Regions from separate parts of the Candidatus Allofournierella merdipullorum genome, predicted to be linked through region 3. Evidence: predicted binding sites of a transcription regulator. Region 3 holds the regulator's gene; each other region holds the start of a gene.
What was found. Region 3 encodes HrcA, which represses chaperone genes, less so after heat shock. Its sites were predicted from a motif close to TGTTAGCACTCNNNNNNNNNGAGTGCTAACA; they were not measured.

Region 1 (4,642 bases), on a different contig from region 3:
CCTTCGGGGCCATCCTGATGCTGCGGGTCACCAGTGCGGTGAGCATCTGCAGCTTCGTGCTGGTCATCACCCTGTACACCATCGGCAAACGCCAGTGGCGTGCGCTGGCGCAGAACGCCGCCGCTTTTCTGGGCGGATTCGCCGTCATCACCGCGCCGTTTTTTGCCTATTTTGCATACTACGGGGTGCTGGGCCGGCTGTTCTACGGCATGATCGGCTATAACCTGCTCTACGCCACCGAGTTCTCCCTGACCGAGTACTACGGCGGCGCGCCCTGGCTGTCCTCCACCTTCTGGCGGGTCATCTTCGACTTCGGCGCGCCCCTTCTGCTGCTGGCGGTGCTGGCGCTGGTGTGCATCCTGCACAAGCCCCGCCGCCTGCTGGGCTGGGCCTGTCTGCTGGCCGCGGTGCTGAATATGTACCTGTTGTTCACCAACCGGCCCTATATGCACTATTTCCAGATCGTGGCTCCGCTGTTGCCCCTGTGCCTGGGCCTTGCCTGGCGGCTGTGGGCCGAGAACCGGGCCGGCGGCAGGCTGGTGATGGGCCTGCCGGGGCTGGTGCTGGCCGGCGTCTATCTGGTGAGCCTGGGGGCGTGGCTGTCCTACTGGGAGGACGACGGCCTCATGACCCGCTACCCCTACGAGGTGCTGGACTACAACAACATCGCCCGCAGCATGTCGGCGGTCATCCCGGTGGAGGACCGGGATTCGGTGCTGGGCTGGGAAGTGGACGCCCAGTGGTACCTGGCCACCGACGTGCGGCCCTGCCAGCCCTACTTCGTCCACCAGGTGTGGCAGAGCGTGGCGGACCCGGACATGGCCGCCGAGCAGGCGCAGCTGCTCACCGAGGACCCGCCCCGCTGGATGGTGGTGGCGGACAGCGTCACCCCGACGCTGAGCGAGCTTTTGGAGCAGGAGTACACTGCCGTCAGCAGCCGGGCCGGCTTCTATATGTTCGCCGGCTACACCCTCTACCGGCACAACTGAAAAAAGAGAGCGGCCCGCCCCGTGTTTTCCACGGGACGGGCCGCTCTTTGTTCAAAACTGTCAGCGCAGCACCAGCTGGCCGTTCTCCACGTCCACCGTCAGGGTGTCGCCGGCATTGTGGCTGCCGCCGATGATCTGACGGGCGATGAGGGTCTCCACCTTGCTCTGGATGAACCGCTTCAGCGGCCGGGCGCCATAGATGGGGTCGTAGCCCGCGTCGATGATGAAGGCCTTGGCCGCGTCGGTCACCGCCAGGTTCAGCTGCTTTTCCGCCAGACGGCGGCGCAGGTCGGCCAGCTGCAGCTCCACGATGCCGCCGATCTCTTCCCGGGTCAGGGGCTTGTAGAAGACGATCTCGTCCAGCCGGTTCAAAAACTCCGGCCGGAACTGGGTCTTGAGCAGGCCCTCCACCTCGGTGCGGGCCTCGGCGCTGATGGAGCCGTCGGGGCCGATGCCGTCCAGGATGTACTGGCTGCCCAGATTGCTGGTGAGGATGATGATGGTGTTCTTGAAGTCCACCACACGGCCCTGGCTGTCGGTGATGCGGCCGTCGTCCAGCACCTGCAGCAGGATGTTGAACACGTCGGGATGGGCTTTTTCCACCTCGTCGAACAGCACCACGCTGTAGGGATGGCGGCGCACCGCCTCGGTCAGCTGGCCGCCCTCTTCATAACCCACGTATCCTGGAGGCGCGCCGATGAGCCGGCTGACGCTGAACTTCTCCATATACTCGGTCATGTCGATGCGGATCATGTTCTTCTCGTCGTCGAACAGGGCCTGGGCCAGCGCTTTGGCCAGCTCGGTCTTGCCCACGCCGGTGGGGCCCAGGAACAGGAAACTGCCGATGGGGCGGTTCGGGTCGGCAATGCCGGCCCGGCTGCGCAGGATGGCCTCGGTGACCTTCTGCACGGCCTCGTCCTGGCCGATGACGCGCTGGTGCAGGATGTTCTCCAGCCCCAGCAGCTTCTCACGCTCGCCCTCCACCAGCTTCTCCACGGGGATGCCGGTCCAGCGGGCCACGATGCGGGCGATCTCCTCATCGGTCACCCGGTCACGCAGCAGGGTGTCCTGCTTTTCGCCGGCGGTCTCGGCCTTTTTCTCCTGCTCCGCCAGCTGCTTTTTCAGCTCCGGCAGCTTGCCGTACTTCAGCTCGGCGGCCTTGTTCAGGTCGTACTCCCGCTCGGCCTTTTCGATGGCCGCGTTCGTTTTTTCGATTTCTTCCCGCAGGCTCTGCACGCTGCCGATGCTGGACTTCTCGTTGTCCCACTGGGCCTTCATGGCGCTGAACTGAGCGCGCATCTCGGCCAGTTCCTTCTGCAGCGCCGCCAGCCGCTGGGCGCTGAGGGTGTCGGTCTCCTTCTTCAGGGCGGCTTCCTCAATTTCGTGCTGCATGATCTTGCGGCGCAGATCGTCCAGCTCCGAGGGCATGGAGTCCATCTCGGTGCGGATCATGGCGCAGGCCTCGTCCACCAGGTCGATGGCTTTGTCCGGCAGGAACCGGTCGGTGATGTAGCGGTCGGAAAGGGTGGCCGCCGCGATGAGGGCGCTGTCCTGGATTTTCACGCCGTGGAACACCTCGTAGCGCTCCTTCAGGCCGCGCAGGATGGAGATGGTGTCCTCTACGGTGGGCTGGTCCACCTGCACCGGCTGGAACCGGCGCTCCAGCGCCGGGTCCTTCTCGATGTACTGGCGGTACTCGTCCAGAGTGGTGGCGCCGATGCAGTGCAGCTCGCCCCGGGCCAGCAGGGGTTTCAGCAGGTTGCTCGCGTCCATGGCGCCGTCGGTCTTGCCCGCGCCCACGATGGTGTGCAGCTCGTCGATGAACAGGATGATCTGCCCCTCGCTCTTCTTCACCTCGTTCAGAACGCTCTTCAGTCGCTCCTCAAACTCGCCCCGGTACTTGGCGCCCGCAACCAGCGCGCCCATGTCCAGGCTGAAGATGGTGCGGTCTTTCAGGTTCTCCGGCACGTCGCCCCGCACGATACGCTGGGCCAGGCCCTCGGCGATGGCGGTCTTGCCCACGCCGGCCTCACCGATGAGGCAGGGGTTGTTCTTGCGCTTGCGGCACAGGATGCGGATGACGTTCCGGATCTCGGTGTCACGGCCGATGACCGGGTCCAGCTTCTGCTGGCGGGCCAGCTCCACCAGATCCTGGCCGTACTTCTTCAGCGCGTCGTAGGTCTCTTCCGGGTGGTCGCTGGTCACCCGCTGGCTGCCGCGCACGGTGGCCAGCTGCTCCAGAAAGCGGTTCTTGTCAATGCCGAAGCTGTGCAGCACCTGCCGCACCGCCTCATTGGGCTGCTCGATCAGCGCCAGGAACAGATGCTCCACGCTGACGTACTCGTCCTTCATGGATTCGGCGGTGTGCTCGGCGGCGGTGAGCACCTTGTCGGTGGCCGGCGAGATGTAGATCTTGTCCGCCTCGCGGCCGGTGCCCGTCACGTGGGGCAGGGCGGCCACCTTCTGGGCGGCGGCCGCAGCGAAATTGCCGGGCTCCACGCCAAGCTTCACCAGAAGCTGCGGGATCAGCCCGTCCTGCTGGCTGGCAGTCGCGGCCAGAAGGTGCTCAGGCTCCAGCGCCTGGTTCTGGTACTCGATGGCCAGCTGCTGGGCGCTCTGCAGCGCTTCCAGCGTCTTTTGGGTATATTTATTGGGATTCATACAGTCCGTCCCCCTTTACAAAAGCAAACTTGCTTGGAGATATTCTTAGTTTTAGCACTCTCACGCCTCGACTGCTAATATTGTATTCCCGGCACTGCGGAATGTCAAGGGCTTTCACAAAAAATTTATAAACGCCGGCCGGCTTTCGTTGCCTCCGGGCGGCGGATGGGGTATAATCCCTTTATATTATTATATAATAAGGGGCGCGCAGCCCCGGGAGGTCCACTATGAAAGCACACATTGCCACGCTGCCCCCGCCCACGGCCCTTGCCTGGAACGTGACCGCGCCGGGGCTGGAAACCGTCTGCGCCGCCGCGGGGGTGCGCCTGCGCACCGTGGAGCCCGGGGAGCTGGGCCGGACGGTGGGCGAACTGTGCGGTTTGCCGGGCGCGCCGAAAGGCCGCGGAGAGGGCGCGGCGGAGGATGTGCCGGCGCTGGTGCTCTGGGGGCTGGACCGCAAGGCGCTGGACGGCTTTCTCGACCGGCTGTGCCAGGCGCAGGTGAGCATCCCGCTGAAGGCTGTGGTCACCGACACCAACCGCTCCTGGACGTTTGACAGCCTGCTGAAAGAGCTGGCGGCGGAGCGCAGGGAAGTGGAACAGCGGCAAAAATGAGAAAAGTTTTGCACGATTGGAACCATTCTGTCATCTTTTACCCACCAATTGACATTGACAAACATCTGACGCACAGGTATAATAGGGGTGCTGCCCAAAAGGGCATGGATGTATATGTTCGTTTTTGAGAGGAGTAAGACAACATGAAAAAAGTTTTGGCTTTGGTCATGGTCCTGGCTCTGGCTCTGAGCTTCACCGCTTGCGGCGGCTCTGGCAAGAAGGTCAAGACCGGTATCGCCATCGTTTCCAGCCTCAGCGGCACCAACGCTTCTGCCGATGAGACCGGTCTGGCTCAGGTCGACAGCACTGTCGCCGCCGTGACCGTGGACGAGAGCGGCAAGATCGTTTCCTGCAAGATCGACGTGGCTCAGAACAAGG
Region 2 (4,642 bases), on a different contig from region 3:
GCGTGATGCATTACAGTGCCAACGATCGCCGGATGCAGGACGGCGAAATGATCCTGTTCGACCTCGGCGCTGAGTGCGGTTATTATGCGGCGGATGTGAGTCGGACCTATCCTGTCAACGGCCGTTTCACGGAACAGCAGAAAGCGCTGTACAATGTGGTGCTGAAAGGCCTCGAGGCCGCCATTGCCGCCGCCCGTCCCGGCCAGCCGAAAAACGAGCTGGCCGGCATCAGTAAGGACGTGATGGCACGGGAACTGGTGCGCCTCGGCATGATCGAGCGCCCGGAGGAAATTTCCAAATTCTATTTCCACGGTTCCGGTCACTACATCGGCCTGTATACCCACGACGTGGGCAACGACGACGCGCCGCTGGAAGAGAACATGATGTTCACCCTGGAGCCAGGCCTGTATTTCGACGATTTGAAGCTGGGCATCCGCATTGAGGATACTCTCCTGGTGACCCGCGACGGCTGCGAGGTGCTGTCCGCGTCTATTCCCAAGACGGTGGAGGAGATCGAGGCTTTCATGCAGGCGGGCGGCGAAGCGGCGGCCTGCGACCTGCCCTGAAGCGGGCGGAAATATTGAGTTAAGAGGCGCTGAAAATGAGACATGTGTTCATCGTCAATCCCATTTCCGGCAAAGCGGACGCCAGCGGGGTGCTGGTGCCGCAGATCATCACGGCGGCCAAAAGCCTGGGTGTGGACTATGAGATCCTTCTCACCGAATATCCGGGCCACGCGGTGGAACTGGCCGCGCAGCGGTCCGAAACAGGGGAGGAAGTGCGGTTGTACGCCTGTGGCGGCGACGGTACCTTCAACGAAGTGATCCGGGGCGCCCGGGGCCACGCCAACGCAGCGGTGGGATGCATTCCCTGCGGCAGCGGCAACGATTTTGTACGGAATTTCGGAGGCAGGGAACCTTTCCTTGATCTTCCGCGGATGATGTGTGGACAGGTGATGGAGATCGACCTGATCCAGACGGAGAACGGTGTGGCTACCACCATCTGCTCCGCCGGTTTGGACGCCCAGGTGGCTTATGGTATCCCAAAGTTTCGCCGCCTGCCTTTCTGCGGCGGCACGATGGCCTATAATCTCTCCATTGTGCAGTCCATCTGCGGGCCGCTGGGCCATCGCCTGCGAGTAAAAGCGGATGATGAAGTCATCACCGGCGAGTTTCTGATGCTCACCATCTGCAACGGAAGGGCTTATGGCGGCGGCTACATCGCCGCGCCCGAGGCGGATATGCAGGACGGTCTGCTGGACCTGGTGCTCATCCGCAAAATCGGACGCCTGGCCGTTGCACGGGTCATCGGCGGATATAAAAAAGGCGAGCACATCCAAAACGGCCAGATCGCGCCGGCCTACCGGGACATTGCGTTGTTCCGCCGGGTGCGCCGTGTGGAGGTGAAAGTGCTGGATGGCCGCCCCATCGTTGTTACCGAAGATGGCGAGTGCCGGGAATGCATGAGCCTGTCGGCGCAAGTCTGCCCCCTTGACGCTCGCATCCTTCTGCCTGCCAAAAACTGACGAAACCCGCCCGGCCACGAGGCCGGGCGGGTTTCCGTGTTTGGGCAAACGGCCCGGGGAAAACAGGCGGACTGTAAAAACTGTTCACAAAAATTTTTTAATTTACCCTCTTGATTTTTGGCAGACAAGTGGATAAAATATATATTAGCACTCGGGAGCAAAGAGTGCTAAACAATTTCTGACAATGCAAATTATTTTATAGTTCGAACAGGAGGCATTCTTATGCAGATCAAACCCTTGGCTGACCGCGTTGTGATCAAGACCGTGGAAGCCGAAGAAACCACCAAGAGCGGCATCATCCTGGCCGGCTCCGCCAAAGAGAAGCCCCAGGTGGCCGTTGTTCTGGCTGTGGGCCCGGGCGGCATGGTGGACGGCAAGGAAGTGGAGATGCTCGTCAAGGTGGGCGACAAGGTCCTCACCAGCAAGTACTCCGGCACTGAGGTCAAGGTGGACGGCGAGGAATGCACCATCGTGCGTCAGAGCGACATTCTTGCCATTGTGGAAGAATAAACTTTCTTTGTGAAACCAGATAAAAGGAGATAGAGCATTATGGCTAAACAGATCCTGCATGGCGAAGCGGCCCGCAAGGCCCTGAGCGCCGGCATTGACACCCTGGCGGATACCGTTAAGATCACCCTGGGCCCCAAGGGCCGCAACGTGGTGCTGGGCAAGAAGTTCGGCAGCCCCGTCATCACCAACGACGGTGTGACCATTGCCAAGGAGATCGAGCTGAAGGACGCCTTTGAGAACATGGGCGCCCAGCTGGTGCGCGAAGTGGCCACCAAGACCAACGACGCTGCCGGCGACGGCACCACCACTGCTACCGTTCTGGCTCAGGCTCTGGTGGGCGAGGGCATGAAGAACGTGGCTGCCGGCGCCAACCCCATGGACGTGAAGCGCGGCATGCAGAAGGCCGTGAAGGCTGCTGTGGAGGCCTTTGCCGCCAACAGCCAGAAGGTGAACGGCTCCAAGGACATCGCCCGTGTTGCCACCGTTTCCGCCGGCGACGCCGCCATTGGTGAGCTGATCGCTGAGGCGATGGAGAAGGTGAGCGCCGACGGCGTCATCACCATCGAGGAGAGCAAGACCGCCGAGACCTACTCCGAGGTCGTTGAGGGCATGCAGTTCGACCGTGGCTACATCACCCCCTACATGGTCACTGATACCGAGAAGATGGAGGCTGTCATCGACGACGCCTACATCCTGATCACCGACAAGAAGATCAGTGCCATTCAGGATCTGCTGCCCCTGCTGGAGCAGATCGTCCAGAGCGGCAAGAAGCTGGTCATCATCGCCGAGGACATCGAGGGCGAGGCTCTGTCCACCCTGATCGTCAACCGTCTGCGCGGTACTTTCACCTGCGTGGCTGTCAAGGCTCCCGGCTTTGGCGACCGCCGCAAGGAGATGCTGCAGGACATCGCCATCCTCACCGGCGGCCAGGTCGTCAGCGAGGAGCTGGGCTATGAGCTGAAGGATGCCACCGTGGCGATGCTGGGTCGTGCCCGCCAGGTGAAGGTCACCAAGGAGACCACCACCATCGTGGACGGCAGCGGCGACAAGAACGCCATCAAGGACCGTGTGGCTCAGATCCGCGCTCAGATGGAAGTCTCCACCAGCGACTTCGACAAGGAGAAGCTGCAGGAGCGTCTGGCCAAGCTGGCCGGCGGCGTGGCCGTCATCAAGGTCGGCGCTGCCACCGAGGTCGAGATGAAGGATAAGAAGCTGCGCATCGAGGACGCCCTGAACGCCACCAAGGCGGCTGTGGAAGAGGGCATCGTGGCCGGCGGCGGCACCGCCCCCATCAACGCCATCCCCGCTGTCAGCAAGGTCTGCGAGGGCCTGGAGGGCGACGAGCGCACCGGCGCCAAGATCGTGCTGAAGGCTCTGGAAGCTCCTCTGCGCCAGATCGCCAAGAACGCCGGCCTGGAGGGCAGCGTCATCATCGACAAGATCCTCAGCGCCGGCAAGATGAACTACGGCTTTGACGCCCAGAACGAAGTCTACTGCGACATGATCGAGGCCGGCATCGTGGATCCCACCAAGGTGACCCGCTCCGCTCTGGAGAATGCCGCCAGCGTGGCCAGCATGGTGCTGACCACCGAGAGCATCGTGGCCGACGAGCCGGAGCAGCCCGCTCCCGCCGCCGCTGCGCCCGACATGGGCATGGGCGGTATGTATTGATCCATGCCATGAACCCTGAAAGCGCCGGGTTTTTGCGCGGGTGAACGCGAGTTTGCGTCAAACCTGCGCTGTCAAACAAAGCGCATGACAGAATGATAGAAGCCGGCACTCACAGGAACTGTGAGTGCCGGCTTTTTTGTGCTTGAAATCGCATGACAAAAGAGGTCGTTTCAAATCCTGTGCGTTGCTTTCAGGCCCAAAGTATGTTTACTGAAATTATCAAGTCACACTGCATACATAAAAGCTATAAGAGAGCAAGGAGATGCGGCGATGGGAACTACCGTGAGCAATCTTCAGATCCTCGGCGCTGCCGAGAGCGCTGTCAAGGCGGCCCTGCCCAAAGCCCTGGTGGGGCAATGGTCCGAACGTTTCGTCACCGCCTGCCCCGATGATCTCAGCTTTTCACAGCTGGACCGCAAGACTGGGTGGTTCTCCCGGAAGCTGGACTGCACGGTGCTGTCCGTGTCCATGTTCGACGGCGATGCTTTGTCGCTGACGCTCTATGTCTCGGGCAAGCGCATCGCACGCCATCTTGTCTGCGACGAAGAGGAGAAACACGTGCCGGGAAATACCGCCGCATTTTGCGAAGGCCTGGGGCTGCCGCCGAAGCTTGCCCCGCTCCTGAAGCGGCTTTTCGCGGAACGGGACCAGGAGGAAAAATTGGAGATCCTCTCCTGCCTGCTGGGCGCGCCGCTCTTTGTCCGTGAGGACAGCGATCCTGAGAGGGTAGAATTTCAACCGACCGACGACAAACCGCTGTATGCCTGGATCGAGGCCCATCCGCTGCCGCCTAAACTGAAAAACCAGACCGGTATGGAACTGCTGCAGGAGATCGGGGAGCGGGGACAGGGCCTGGGCTGTGGTTCCGGGGCAATGATTTTGCGGCCCATGGGTTACCTGACGTTGGAAACGGTTGGCCCTTCCGGACAGTCTTGC
Region 3 (4,642 bases):
GTAGTCCTTGCCGTCGATGTTCACCTTGTAGTCGGTGCCCATGTGGCGCTTGATGCTGCTCACGGTGCGGTCGGGGTTGGTGATGGCCTGGCGTTTTGCCACCTGGCCCACCAGACGCTCGCCGGTCTTGGTGAAGCCCACCACGCTGGGGGTGGTGCGGGCGCCTTCGGCGTTGGCGATGACGACGGGCTCGCCGCCCTCGATGACGGAAACACAGCTGTTGGTGGTGCCAAGGTCGATGCCAATGATTTTACTCATAGTATATCTCTCCTTATTTATACTCAAATGGGATGGAATGTTTTGATATGGGAAAGGGCCGTTCGCCCTTTTCAGCGGGATTATTCGGCCACGATGACCGTGGCGTGGCGGATGACCTTGTCACCCAGTTTGTAGCCCTTCTGGAACACCTGCAAAACGGTGCCGCTCTCCTCGCCGTTCTCGGCGGGCTTCTGCATCACCGCGTTGTGCACCGCCGGGTCGAAGGGCAGCCCCAGCGCGGGGATCTCCTCCACCTTGAGGGCTTCAAAGGCGGCCTTTGCTTTTTCCAGCGTCAGGGTCACGCCCTTTTTGAAGTTCTCGTCGGCGGTGGGGGCGGCTTCGGCCATCTCCAGCGTGTCCAGAATGGTGAGGATCTTGCCCACCGCGTGGGCTACGCCGCCCCCGAAGGCGGCGTCCTGCTCCCGGGCCGAGCGCTTGCGGAAGTTGTCGTACTCGGCGGCGGTGCGCAGCAGCCGGTCCTTGGCTTCATCCGCCTCGGCCCGGGCCTTTTCGGCCTCGGCTTTGGCGGCGGCCAGCTGGGCCTCCAGATCCTTCTTGGTCTCTTTCTTTTCCTTCGCGGGGGCCTTCTCCGCCTTGGGGGCGGTTTCGGCCTCGGGGGTCGTGGTCTCGGCGGCCTCTTCGGGCCGGATGTTGGCTTCGTCCATCATTGCGGGTCCTCCTGTGCCTTGCCGGCCATGCACTCGCCGAGCTTCAAGGCAAAATAGTCAAGAACGGGCACCAGCTGCTCAAAGGGCATCCGGGGGGGGCCCAGCAGGGCGATGGCCCCGGTGAGGCCGCCGCCGGCCAGGTAGCGCTTGCTCATGAAGCACAGCCCCGGCAGCGGACGCTGCAGGTCCTCGCCCAGCAGCACGGTGGTGCGGCCGGTGCGAGGGGTGATGAGCCTTCCGGCCCGTTCGTCGTCGGTGAAAAGTTCCAGCACCCGGGGCAGAAGGCCGGTGAGTTCCGGCCAGCGCATCAGGTACTGCAGCCCCTGGGGATAGGTGCGGGCGCGGGCGGCTTCCCGAAGCAGGGCCGCCGCGGCGTTCAGCACCGGGTAGAGCTCCTGCCCCCGCTGGCCCAGCTCGGCGGCCAGGTTCGCCAGCACAGCGCCGGTCAGGTCTGCCGGGGCCACGAAGGTCAGCCCCCGGTTCAGCACATCGGCCAGCAGCGCCGCGTCCTCACTGGTGAGGTCGGTCTCCAGCCGGGCCACACGGGTGCGCACGCCGCCGGCGCTGGTCACCGCCAGCACCGCCGCGGTGCAGCGGCCCACCTGCACCACCTCGTAGTGGGCGATGCACAGATCGTCCGCCCGGGGGGTGGTGGCCGCCACCATGAAGCCGGAATAATCCGCCAGCGCCGCCGCCGCGCCCGCCGCAAGCCGTTCCGGCTCGTAGTCGAGCCCGGCGAAGATGTGGTCGATCTCCGCCTTCTGCCGGGCGCTAAGGCCCGGCGCGGGGCGCATCAGATTGTCCAGATAATAGCGGTAGCCCTTGGCGCTGGGCACCCGGCCCGCGCTGGTGTGGGGCTGTTCCAGAAGGCCCAGCTTTGTCAGCGCGGCCATCTCGTTGCGCAAGGTCGCGCTGGACACCGCCATGTCGAAATACTGGCAAAGGAGCCCGGAGCCCACCGGCTCACCGCCCTGGGTGTAAAGGGCCACAATGGCCTCCAGCACTCGCTGCTTTCGATCGTCCATTGCCATGCGGCCCACCTCTTTTCTGAAGTTTTAGCACTCAATGCTCCCGAGTGCTAAATTTATTGTACTCCATTTTATCCGTCTGTCAAGGGGGTGGTACGAAAATTTCGCAAAGTTTCATGGTTTGTTCACACACCCCGCCGCCCAGCGAAAAAGCCCGCGCTGTGCCCTTTGGGGCGAAGCGCGGGCATGAGGAAGAAAAGCGGGGCGCGTCAGCTCTCCATCTGCTTTGCCAGAAAGGCGGCGGCAATGGTGAGGGACTTCTGCTCCTCCGGGTTGGGAGCGGCGGTCTTCTCGTCGCTCAGAAGGGCCACCGCCCCCGCCACGTCGCCGGCGGCGATGATGGGCACGGCCATGTGGATGTGGCGGGCGGCGCCCTCGCAGGGGAACTGGCAGTCCTCGGCGCGGCCGGAGTGCAGATAGACGCGGCGGGCGTGCATCAGCTTTTCCAGCGGGATGCTCACCCGCTTTTCCAGGCACTCCTTGCGGGCGGGGCCGCAGGCGGCGATGACGCTGTCCCGGTCGCAGACGATGGCGGTGCGGGAAAGGTTCTTTTGCAGAACTTCGGCGTACTGGGCGGCGAAGGCGGCCATCTCCCCGATGGGCGAATACTTTTTAAAGATGACCTCGCCGTCGCCGGTGGTGAAAATTTCCAGCGGGTCTCCCTGGCGGATGCGCTGGGTGCGGCGGATCTCCTTGGGGATGACCACCCGCCCCAGCTCGTCGATGCGGCGCACGATGCCGGTTGCTTTCATAAGTCGGTTCCTCCCAATGCAGATATTGGCTGCTGGTAGTATTTGCATCCGGGGGAAAAATATGCAGCGGCGGGCAAAAAGAGGCCCGGGGCCTGAAAGGGCCCCGGGCCGTCTGCGTCAGCGATGAAGGGGGTAGTCGCGGCAGGCCTGCACATAGGCCCGGATGTTCTGCCAGGGCACCTCCGGCTCCAGCAGGTGGGTGGGGGCAACGAACAGGCCGCCCTCCTTGGCGATGTCCAGGTTCTTCCACACCTCGGCCCGCACTTCCTCCGGCGTGCCGAAGGGCATCACCGTCTGGGTGCCGATGGTGCCGTGGAACACCAGCCGGTCGTGGTATTTGGCGTAGATCTCACCAAAATCCATGCACTCGCTCTGGATGGGGTTGAGCACGTCGATGCCCGCGTCGATGAGGTCGTCGATGAGCGGCTCAATGAAGCCGCAGGAGTGGTAGAACACGATGATGTCCGGCCGCACCGCCTTCACCTGGGCGATGAGCTTTTTCAGCCGGGGCTGGATCCACTGGTTGTACAGCTCCCGGCTCATCATGATGCTGCGCTGCATGCCGATGTCGTCGCCCAAAAACAGGATGTCGCAGCCGGCGTTAGCGTACAAAAGGGCCCGCTGGGTGCTCATGGCGGCCACCCGGTCCAGAAGGGCGGCGGCCATCTCCTCGTCGGTCATCATGTCCATCATCAGGTTTTCCATGCCCCGGATGTACCAGGAGGTCTCCCAGATGGTGCACTGCATGTTGCCCACCGACGCGATGCCCCGTTTGTGCAGCGCCTCGACCCGCTCTTTCAGATCGGCGTTGTTTTTCAGCGAGTAGGTGGGCAGAGGGTAATCCAGAATGTCCTGCACATCCTCCGCGTCCCCCAGGGGGAAGAGCATCTTGGTCATGTGCATGGAGGTGGGGGTGGACTCGTGCCCCACGCCCCACTCGTCGATGGTCACCCGCTCGTTCAGACGGCCTTCGTGGTATTTTTCAAACCGGGTCAGGTCGGTGTCGTCGGGCACAAGGTCGCCCACCCGCCGCCAGGGCAGCTGGAAATAGTCCTCATAGGGCATTTCGGGCTGGTTTTCTCCCGGCGGTAGTCCTCGATGAGGCTGGGGCAGAGCATGAACTCCGCCGGCACGAACTCGTAGGGCTGGCGGCGCAGAAGCGCCAGCAGATTTTCCCGCTGTGTCATACAAGACCGTCTCCTTTTCTGTCGTTGGTTTGATTCTATTGTAGCGCGGCCGGGGCGGCGGCGTTTTCAAAAATCGGAAGCCGGGGCGGCGGGATTTGCTTTTTTTGACGGAGAAATTCGGCCGGGCGGCGGCCTTGTGCGGGCGGGGCGGAGTGTGGTATATTCAAGGAGAAACAAGCGGCAAAGGGGGGGCGGGCTGATGCCGGCGGACGAATACCTGCAGGCGGTGCTTTTGGGGCGGGACACCCTGGACGCCGTGGACAACGCGGCGGTGCGCGCCCTGCCTCCCGGCGACCATTTCGCCACCCATCTGCACAGCACGATGGAGCTCATCATCTGCACCGGGGGCAGCATCACCCTCACCCTGTTCCGCACTCCCGTCACCCTGGCGCCGGGGGAGTATCTGGTGGTCTATCCCCAGATCCCCCACTGCTCCGACGCGGGGCCGCAGGGGTGCGGCATCCTGCAGCTCCACTTTCACACCGAGGTGTTCCAGCGGCTGTTTTCCGACACGCTGCAGGACCGGGAGCTGTATTTCCTCATCGACCTGGCCATGAAGCGCCGCCGCTTTCTCAAGCAGACGGCCAGCCCCCAGTTCTACGACTGCGCGCTGTACCTCAAAGAGGAGCTGGAGCAAAAGCGGCCCAACTACCGACGCATGTGCGACCTCTACCTCTTCCAGCTCATCCTGCTGCTCAGCCGGCAGGTGGGGGCGGGGGTGGCGCCGGTCAGCTCGCTGCAAAACCGGC

Region 1: the regulator HrcA is predicted to act here: its motif matches at 3,700-3,730, upstream of clpB (ATP-dependent chaperone ClpB).
Region 2: the regulator HrcA is predicted to act here: its motif matches at 1,668-1,698, upstream of ACMNAY_RS07455 (co-chaperone GroES).

What each region holds. Positions count from the first base shown of each region.
Region 1 is NZ_DBFNWJ010000016.1:25,571-30,212, reverse strand. It holds gene ACMNAY_RS02930 (hypothetical protein) at 1-989, shown strand, start outside; gene clpB (ATP-dependent chaperone ClpB) at 1,050-3,650, opposite strand; gene ACMNAY_RS02920 (DUF3783 domain-containing protein) at 3,878-4,264, shown strand; gene ACMNAY_RS02915 (hypothetical protein) at 4,408-4,642, shown strand, end outside.
Region 2 is NZ_DBFNWJ010000043.1:69,071-73,712, forward strand. It holds gene ACMNAY_RS07445 (Xaa-Pro aminopeptidase) at 1-566, shown strand, start outside; gene ACMNAY_RS07450 (diacylglycerol/lipid kinase family protein) at 602-1,525, shown strand; gene ACMNAY_RS07455 (co-chaperone GroES) at 1,748-2,035, shown strand; gene groL (chaperonin GroEL) at 2,075-3,706, shown strand; gene ACMNAY_RS07465 (hypothetical protein) at 3,977-4,642, shown strand, end outside.
Region 3 is NZ_DBFNWJ010000059.1:15,967-20,608, forward strand. It holds gene dnaK (molecular chaperone DnaK) at 1-258, opposite strand, end outside; gene ACMNAY_RS10935 (nucleotide exchange factor GrpE) at 339-926, opposite strand; gene hrcA (heat-inducible transcriptional repressor HrcA) at 923-1,951, opposite strand; gene ACMNAY_RS10945 (stage V sporulation T C-terminal domain-containing protein) at 2,164-2,706, opposite strand; gene ACMNAY_RS10950 (uroporphyrinogen decarboxylase family protein) at 2,824-3,771, opposite strand; gene ACMNAY_RS10955 (hypothetical protein) at 3,699-3,893, opposite strand; gene ACMNAY_RS10960 (AraC family transcriptional regulator) at 4,093-4,642, shown strand, end outside.